One region of the Desulfitobacterium hafniense DCB-2 genome, then DNA from elsewhere that is predicted to be linked to it. Evidence: a T-box and tRNA genes for the amino acid it is inferred to sense, from the RefSeq annotation. Region 1 holds a T-box; the other holds one or more tRNA genes.
What was found. The T-box of region 1 lies ahead of ileS (isoleucine--tRNA ligase). A T-box ahead of a tRNA ligase gene usually reads a tRNA of that ligase, here a tRNA-Ile.
Positions count from the first base shown of each region.

Region 2: it has a tRNA-Ile gene. The T-box ahead of ileS (isoleucine--tRNA ligase) is inferred to sense a tRNA for this amino acid. The anticodon was not compared.

Region 1 is NC_011830.1:4,290,136-4,294,561, reverse strand. It holds gene DHAF_RS20170 (YlmH family RNA-binding protein) at 1-532, shown strand, start outside; gene DHAF_RS20165 (DivIVA domain-containing protein) at 546-1,004, shown strand; gene DHAF_RS20160 (hypothetical protein) at 1,077-1,544, shown strand; T-box leader at 1,601-1,808, shown strand; gene ileS (isoleucine--tRNA ligase) at 1,873-4,426, shown strand, end outside.
Region 2 is NC_011830.1:172,030-176,455, reverse strand. It holds rRNA gene DHAF_RS00855 (23S ribosomal RNA) at 1-2,376, opposite strand, end outside; tRNA gene DHAF_RS00850 (tRNA-Ala) at 2,478-2,553, opposite strand; tRNA gene DHAF_RS00845 (tRNA-Ile) at 2,660-2,736, opposite strand; rRNA gene DHAF_RS00840 (16S ribosomal RNA) at 2,971-4,426, opposite strand, start outside.

The DNA of each region.
Region 1 (4,426 bases):
CCCCAGCGAGATCCGTGCTTTGCAGGCAACCCCGGCTGATCCACGGGGCAAGCTGGATCATCGTCAGGTTTTAGGCTCCCTGATGGGTTTGGGGTTGAAGCGGGAAGTTATTGGGGATATACGTTTGACTGAACAGTGCTGCTTTGTGGCCGTTGCCCAGGAGATCGCCGATTTTCTTCTTAGTCAATGGGATAAGGCGGGGAGGGAACGGATTCGTGTGGAGGCTGTGGAGAAAGATGTGGAGATTCCCCTGGAACAGGGGAAAGAGCGGCGCATTACCGCAGCATCTTCCCGCATTGATGCGGTGGCTTCCAGCGGTTTTAATGTTTCCCGGACTATGTTCCAGGAGCTTATTCAGCAGGGGAAAGTTAAACGCAATGACCGGATGGTTGCCAAAGCGGATCTGGAAGTGAAACCTGGGGATATATTATCCTGCCGCGGTTATGGCCGTATGCGTTTGCTTGAGTTTCAAGAGACCCGCAAGGGGAGAATGGCATGGAACGTCATACTATATACACCTCATAAGCATTAAGAGGAGGATGATTATGGCATTAACTCCCATCGATATTCAAAATAAAGAGTTTCGCAAAGGGGTTCGGGGTTATAATACTGAAGAAGTAAATAAGTTTTTGGAAAGCATCAGCAAAGAATATGAGGGGGTCTATGCTGAGATTTTTGAACTGAGAGACAAAGTCCAGCGTCTTGAGGCGGAGTTAAAGCAGTATAAGCAGTTGGAGTCTACTTTGCAGCAGACCATGGTCCTGGCTCAACAGACCGCTGACGATGTGAAGCAAGCGGCACGGCATGAAGCTGAGCTGCTCTTAAAGGAAGCTGAACAAGAGAAGACAAAGCGTATGAGTGAGGCGCAGAAGAAACTGAATCAAGTAAACGATGAAATTGAAGATCTGCAAAAACGCCGGGAAATGATTCGTACCCAATTAAAGTCTTTCTTGCTTGCTCAGCTTGATTTAGCAGAAGCTTTTGACAAAGATCGTGTTTCTTGAATGCTTGCGAAACAATGAGTGATTGTGCTAGAATTAAATCTAGACATTTTTTGAAGGGGAAGAAGATTTCGCATGAAGAGTATTTTGTATTCGGAGCTTGGCTCCGACTTTCTTGTGCAGGGCTTGGGACTACACAAAGAGGAGCAGGGTTCTATCACAGGGAAGTTAGGACGCCACGAAATAGAGATTACCTCTTCGCCAAACTCTTTGAGGAATCAAGAGGAAGTGCAGGTCATCTATATTGGTAAAGCGGAACCTGGTCCTTATCGGGACGGAGACATCCTGATGTCTGGAAGCGATGATTTGCTGGATCGCGCCTTCCGTGCTCTTGATGATATGGAACAACGGGGTGTGGTCGTTGGTTTATCCTCTGCGGCGGACCCTCATCAACTGAGCTTGAACAGAGATGAACTCAATCAAACAACCCTGGCTTGGAAAGAGAAGAAGGTTCCCTTTCTTTGCTTATTTATGAGAGAGCCGGTTGGTTTAGAAGGTCAAGCCAAGCTGGTGACCATTATTCGTAAGGTTTTGAATGACTAAGCACCAATCCCTTTTGGGCATTATATTCTATAAGTAATAAGCAGAAATTTTTATATGAAACAGCGTTGATAAGGACTGTCCTTGTCTGGAGCCTCTAAAGCGAGCAGGAAGTGGTGAAAGCCTGTGAGGAAAAACAAGGAGTATCCCCTTAGAGTGAAGTGCAGAAATTAAGTAAGCCTTCCGTCCGGTCCCCGTTAAAGGACTTCCGAGTGGCCATAGCAATGGCAACAAGGGTGGTACCGCGAGTGATATCCCGTCCCTTTTTTGGGTGCGGGATTTTTTATATTCAGAAGAGCTAGCTTTATCGAAACAAGGAGGAATTATAACGATGGATTACCGGAATACATTGAATTTACCGGAAACGGACTTTCCGATGCGGGGAAACCTGCCCCAGCGGGAGCCGGAAATTTTGCAGAAATGGGAAGAAGAAGATATCTATGCTACGGTGCAAAAGGCCCGGGCAGGGCGGCCGAAATTTGTTCTTCACGATGGCCCTCCTTATGCCAATGGTGATATTCACCTTGGCCATGCTCTGAATAAAGTGATCAAAGACATTATCGTTAAATACAAAACCATGGCAGGGTTCGACGCCCCCTATGTTCCCGGCTGGGATACTCATGGTCTGCCCATCGAGCAACAGGTCATCAAGAAATTAGGGGTTAATCGCCATGCTGTTTCGGTGGTGGAATTCCGCCGGATGTGCAAAGAGTATGCCAAAAAATATATCAGCATTCAGAAAGAGCAGTTTAAGCGGTTAGGTGTGCGGGGAGATTGGCAGAATCCTTATTTAACCCTGGAGAAAGAGTATGAGGCTGCTCAAATCGGAGTCTTTGGTAAAATGGCCCGCAAGAAATACATCTATAAAGGCTTAAAGCCGGTCTACTGGTGTCCTTCTTGTGAAACGGCTTTGGCGGAAGCGGAGATCGAGTATGCTGAGAAGACCTCCCATGCCATCTATGTCAAGTTCCCCGTTAAGGAAGGAAAAGGGGTCCTTACTGATGAAAACACTTTTGTCATCATCTGGACCACTACCCCTTGGACTTTGCCTGCCAACCTGGCCATTACCCTGCATGAAGAGTTCAGCTATGTCCAGGTGCAGGTGGAGAAGGAGCATTGGCTGGTTGCTGAAGGGATGCTGGAGAGCCTGCGTTCCCTTTGGAACCTTGAACTCCCCGTGGAAAAGCGTTTCGTAGGCAAAGAGCTGGAAGGTGTTATCTGTAAGCATCCTTTCATCGAGCGGGATTCTGTACTCATTCTGGGAGAGCATGTTACCCTGGAAGCAGGAACAGGCTGTGTTCATACCGCTCCCGGACATGGGGAAGAAGACTTTAATGTGGGTAAAAAATATGGGCTGCCTGTGCTTTGCCCTGTGGATCATCAAGGGAAGTTTACCGCTGAGGGCGGGGCCTATGCAGGCATGAAAGTGGACAAAGCGAACCCGGTGATCATTGAAGATCTTAAGAATCTCCACGCCTTGGTTCATGAGGATAAAATAAAGCATAGCTATGCTCATTGCTGGCGTTGCAATAACCCCATTATCTATCGGGCCACAGAGCAATGGTTTGCTTCCATCGATGGCTTCCGCAAAGCGGCCCTGGAGGAAATCGACAAGGTGCAATGGATTCCTTCCTGGGGCAAGGACCGTATTTATAACATGATAGCTGATCGGGGAGACTGGTGCATTTCCCGGCAACGGACCTGGGGGGTTCCCATTCCCATTTTCTACTGTGAGGATTGCGGGAAAGAGATCATTAGCGATGAGACCATTGCCAAGGTTCAGGAGATCTTCCGTGAGGAAGGGTCTGACGCCTGGTTTCTCCGTCCCGCCGCCGAACTTTTGCCGGAAGGATTCACCTGTGCCTGCGGTGGTAAGTCTTTCCGCAAAGAGACAGATATCATGGATGTTTGGTTCGACTCCGGAACCAGCCATACCAGCGTCTTGATGGAACGGAAGGAGCTCGCCTGGCCCGCCGACCTCTATATGGAAGGATCGGACCAACACCGGGGCTGGTTTAACTCCTCCTTGTCCACATCGGTAGCCGCTTATGGAAAAGCTCCTTATAAGGCAGTTCTGACTCATGGTTTCCTGGTGGACGAAAAAGGACGCAAAATGTCTAAGTCCCTGGGCAATGGAGTGGACCCCCTGCAGGTAACGAAGGAGATGGGGGCGGATATCTTAAGACTCTGGGTGTGCGCCGCCGATTATAAGAACGATGTGGCGGTATCACCGCGGATTATGAAGCAAATGTCCGAAGCCTATCGCAAGATCCGCAACACCTTAAGATTCCTGCTGAGCAATCTCAATGATTTTGATCCGGCCAAGGACCGGGTGGCTTACAAGGATTTGCCGGAGATTGACCGTTGGGCTCTGCTGCAGCTGGGCAAAGTGACTCAGCGGGTATTGCAGGGGTACGAGAAGTACGAATTCCACTGGGTTTATCATTCGGTGCATAACTTCTGCGCTGTGGAACTAAGCGCCATTTACCTGGATATCGTGAAAGATCGGCTTTATGTGGAAGGAAAGAATTCCACTCTGCGCCGCGCCTCTCAGACCGTGCTCTACGATGTTCTCAATGCCCTGGTACGCTTGATGGCGCCGGTGCTGACCTATACGGCGGATGAGATTTGGCCTTATGTCCCAGGGGTGCCCGCTGGTTCCCATGTCCAAACTGAGGAAATGCCCGAGGCCCTTCCGCAATGGCTGGATGAAGCGCTGGAGAAAAAATGGGATACTCTGTTGGCGGTCCGCTCCGAGGTAACAAAAGCCTTGGAAAAAGCCCGTCAGGATAAATTGATCAACCATCCTTTGACAGCTCAGGTAGACCTGTATCCCAATGCTGAGCTGGAAGGATTCTTAAGAGGTATTCCCAATCTGTCGGAAA
Region 2 (4,426 bases), 1.2 Mb from region 1:
TTGTTGGTCTCGCAGTCAAGCTCCCTTCTGCCTTTACACTCTTCGCGCGATTTCCATCCGCGCTGAGGGAACCTTTGGGCGCCTCCGTTACTCTTTAGGAGGCGACCGCCCCAGTCAAACTGCCCACCTGACACGGTCCTCAACCCCGATTCAGGGGCCTAAGTTAGAACTTCAGTACAAAAAGAGTGGTATCCCACCATTGACTCCACCAAGGCTGGCGCCCTAGCTTCTCAGTCTCCCACCTATCCTGTACATTTTATACCAAAGTCCAATGTCAAGCTACAGTAAAGCTCCATGGGGTCTTTCTGTCCTGTCGCAGGTAACCCGCATCTTCACGGGTATTACAATTTCGCCGAGTCCCTCGTTGAGACAGTGTCCAGATCGTTACGCCTTTCGTGCGGGTCAGAACTTACCTGACAAGGAATTTCGCTACCTTAGGACCGTTATAGTTACGGCCGCCGTTTACTGGGGCTTCAATTCAAAGCTTCGCCTTACGGCTAACCTCTCCTCTTAACCTTCCAGCACCGGGCAGGCGTCAGCTCCTATACTTCTCTTTTCAGATTGGCAGGAACCTGTGTTTTTGATAAACAGTCGCCTGGACCTCTTCTCTGCGGCTCTACTTGCATAGAGCACCCCTTCTCCCGAAGTTACGGGGTCATTTTGCCGAGTTCCTTAACGAGGGTTTTCTCGCGCGCCTTAGGATTCTCTCCTTACCTACCTGTGTCGGTTTGCGGTACGGGCACTCATTGGCTCACTAGAGGCTTTTCTTGACAGCTTGGAGTCAGTTACTTCGCTACTCATTTCGCTCCCCATCACCCTTCAGAAACCCGCGAGACGGATTTGCCTGTCTCACTTCCTATGGGCTTGGGCGTGCTCGACCAACGGCACGCTTAACCTATCCTTCTGTGTCACCCCATCGCTCAAACGCTCCTGAGTGGTACTGGAATTTCAACCAGTTGTCCATCGCCTACGCTTTTCGCCTCGGCTTAGGTCCCGACTTACCCTGGGCGGACGAGCCTTCCCCAGGAATCCTTAGGTTTTCGGCGGGTGAGATTCTCACTCACCTTTTCGCATACTCATACCGGCATTCTCACTTCTATTCACTCCACCCAACCTCACAGTTGAACTTCTCAGTAAATAGAACGCTCCCCTACCCCTGCACACATCGTGTGCAAGCCATAGCTTCGGTGATACGCTTGAGCCCCGTTACATTTTCGGCGCAGAACCACTCGACCAGTGAGCTATTACGCACTCTTTAAATGGTGGCTGCTTCTAAGCCAACATCCTGGTTGTCTATGCAATTCCACATCCTTTTCCACTTAGCGTATACTTGGGGACCTTAGCTGATGGTCTGGGCTGTTTCCCTTTTGACTATGAAGCTTATCCCCCACAGTCTGACTCCCAATCTAAAATTCTTGGCATTCTGAGTTTGATAAGGTTCGGTAACCCGGTAAGGCCCCTAGCCTATTCAGTGCTTTACCGCCAAGAATCATCCATTGAGGCTAGCCCTAAAGCTATTTCGGGGAGAACCAGCTATCTCCGTGTTCGATTGGAATTTCTCCCCTACCCACAGCTCATCCCCTGCCTTTTCAACGACAGTGAGTTCGGGCCTCCAGTGGGTTTTACCCCACCTTCACCCTGTCCATGGGTAGATCACACGGTTTCGGGTCTACAGCATGTAACTTATTCGCCCTTTTCAGACTCGCTTTCGCTCCGGCTCCGACTTCTCGTCTTAACCTCGCTACATACCGTAACTCGCCGGTTCATTCTACAAAAGGCACGCCATCACACCTCATGGGTGCTTTGACTGCTTGTAAGCGTACGGTTTCAGGTTCTCTTTCACTCCCCTCCCGGGGTGCTTTTCACCTTTCCCTCACGGTACTGGTTCGCTATCGGTCGCTAAGGAGTATTTAGCCTTGGGAGGTGGTCCTCCCTGCTTCCCACGGGGTTTCACGTGTCCCGCGGTACTCAGGATCCCTTCACAGTCTGTCTCTCTTTCGCCTACAGGGGTGTTACCTGCTTTGCCCGGCCTTTCCAGACCTCTTCGACTAGAGATTCAGACCTAACAGAAGGTCCTACAACCCCAACCCCCGAAGGGATTGGTTTGGGCTGTTCCCGTTTCGCTCGCCGCTACTCAGGGAATCGATGATTCTTTCTCTTCCTCCGGGTACTTAGATGTTTCAGTTCCCCGGGTTGTCTTCGTTAACCTATGAATTCAGTTAACGATATCCAGATATGACTCTGGATGGGTTGCCCCATTCGGATATCCACGGATCAAGGCATGCTTACTGCTCCCCGTGGCGTTTCGCCGCTCGCCGCGTCCTTCTTCGACTCTTAGCGCCTAGGCATCCACCGTACGCCCTTAGTAGCTTGACCAAACGTCTCCGCCACATTCAGGTTTTTCAGATGTTATCCTAAATTACAGTTTTTTCTTCTCTGTGCAGTTTTCAAAGAACATTAGAGAAACCAGTATATGATGGTGGAGGTAAGCGGGATCGAACCGCTGACCCCCTGCTTGCAAGGCAGGTGCTCTCCCAGCTGAGCTATACCCCCATGTCGTTGAGAGGGGAGCCGCTCCCCTCTCAATACTCACCCCTGTTAGGTATGTTCTGGCGTGAAGTATTGTTTGGAGGTTCGGGTCTCTATCCTCTTTGAATAATGGTGGGCCTAGGTGGACTCGAACCACCGACCTCACGCTTATCAGGCGTGCGCTCTAACCAGCTGAGCTATAAGCCCATAGAAGACTTTATGGTCTCTCAAAACTAAACAACAAGTAAGCTTGCGCTTGAACAGGTTTGACTCGACTTCAGGGTCATCTTATGCAGATTTCCCCTGCTTTGCCTCTTCGGCACTTCGAAGTCTCTATAGACTTCTCCAGCTTTGAACCGTTTCACTTCATCTCTTCCGTGACGTCCTTCAAAGCATCGACCTTAGGATATGCTCACTTCCAGAGTGAACATGGCTCCTTAGAAAGGAGGTGATCCAGCCGCACCTTCCGATACGGCTACCTTGTTACGACTTCACCCCAATCATCGGCCCCACCTTCGACGGCTAGCTCCCTTTCGGGTTACCTCACCGGCTTCGGGTGTTGCAGACTTTCGTGGTGTGACGGGCGGTGTGTACAAGGCCCGGGAACGTATTCACCGCAGTATGCTGACCTGCGATTACTAGCGATTCCGACTTCATGTTCTCGAGTTGCAGAGAACAATCCGAACTGAGACCAGCTTTCTCGGATTGGCTTCACCTCACGGCTTCGCTTCCGTCTGTACTGGCCATTGTAGCACGTGTGTAGCCCAAGACATAAGGGGCATGATGATTTGACGTCATCCCCACCTTCCTCCGGTTTGTCACCGGCAGTCTGTCTAGAGTGCTCACCATTACGCGTTAGCAACTAAACATAGGGGTTGCGCTCGTTGCGGGACTTAACCCAACATCTCACGACACGAGCTGACGACAACCATGCACCACCTGTCTCATAGCTCCCCGAAGGGCACTCCCATGTTTCCACAGGATTCTATGGATGTCAAGCCTTGGTAAGGTTCTTCGCGTTGCGTCGAATTAAACCACATGCTCCACCGCTTGTGCGGGCCCCCGTCAATTCCTTTGAGTTTCAACCTTGCGGCCGTACTCCCCAGGCGGAGTGCTTAGTGTGTTAACTGCGGCACAGAAGGGGTCGATACCCTCTACACCTAGCACTCATCGTTTACGGCGTGGACTACCAGGGTATCTAATCCTGTTTGCTCCCCACGCTTTCGCGCCTCAGCGTCAGTTACAGTCCAGAAAGTCGCCTTCGCCACTGGTGTTCCTCCACATATCTACGCATTTCACCGCTACACGTGGAATTCCACTTTCCTCTCCTGTCCTCAAGATACCCAGTTTCCGATGCAGTCCCAGGGTTGAGCCCTAGGTTTTCACACCAGACTTAAGTATCCGCCTACGCGCCCTTTACGCCCAATGATTCCGGACAACGCTTGCCCCCTACGTATTACCGCGGCTGCTGGCACGTAGTTAGCCGGGGCTTCCTCCTCAGGTACCGTCATGTAAGTACATTCTTTACATACTTACCGTTCGTCCCTGAAGACAGTACTTTACAACCCGAAGGCCTTCGTCGTACACGCGGCGTTGCTCCGTCAGACTTTCGTCCATTGCGGAAGATTCCCCACTGCTGCCTCCCGTAGGAGTCTGGGCCGTGTCTCAGTCCCAGTGTGGCCGTTCACCCTCTCAGGCCGGCTACTGATCGTCGCCTTGGTAGGCCTTTACCCCACCAACTAGCTAATCAGACGCGGATCCATCTACTAACGATAGCATCTTCAGAGGCCATCTTTCCTTAATCAGTGATGCCACTAATTAAGCTTATCCGGTATTAGCCCTCGTTTCCAAGGGTTGTCCCGGTCTACTAGGTAGGTTATCCACGCGTTACTCACCC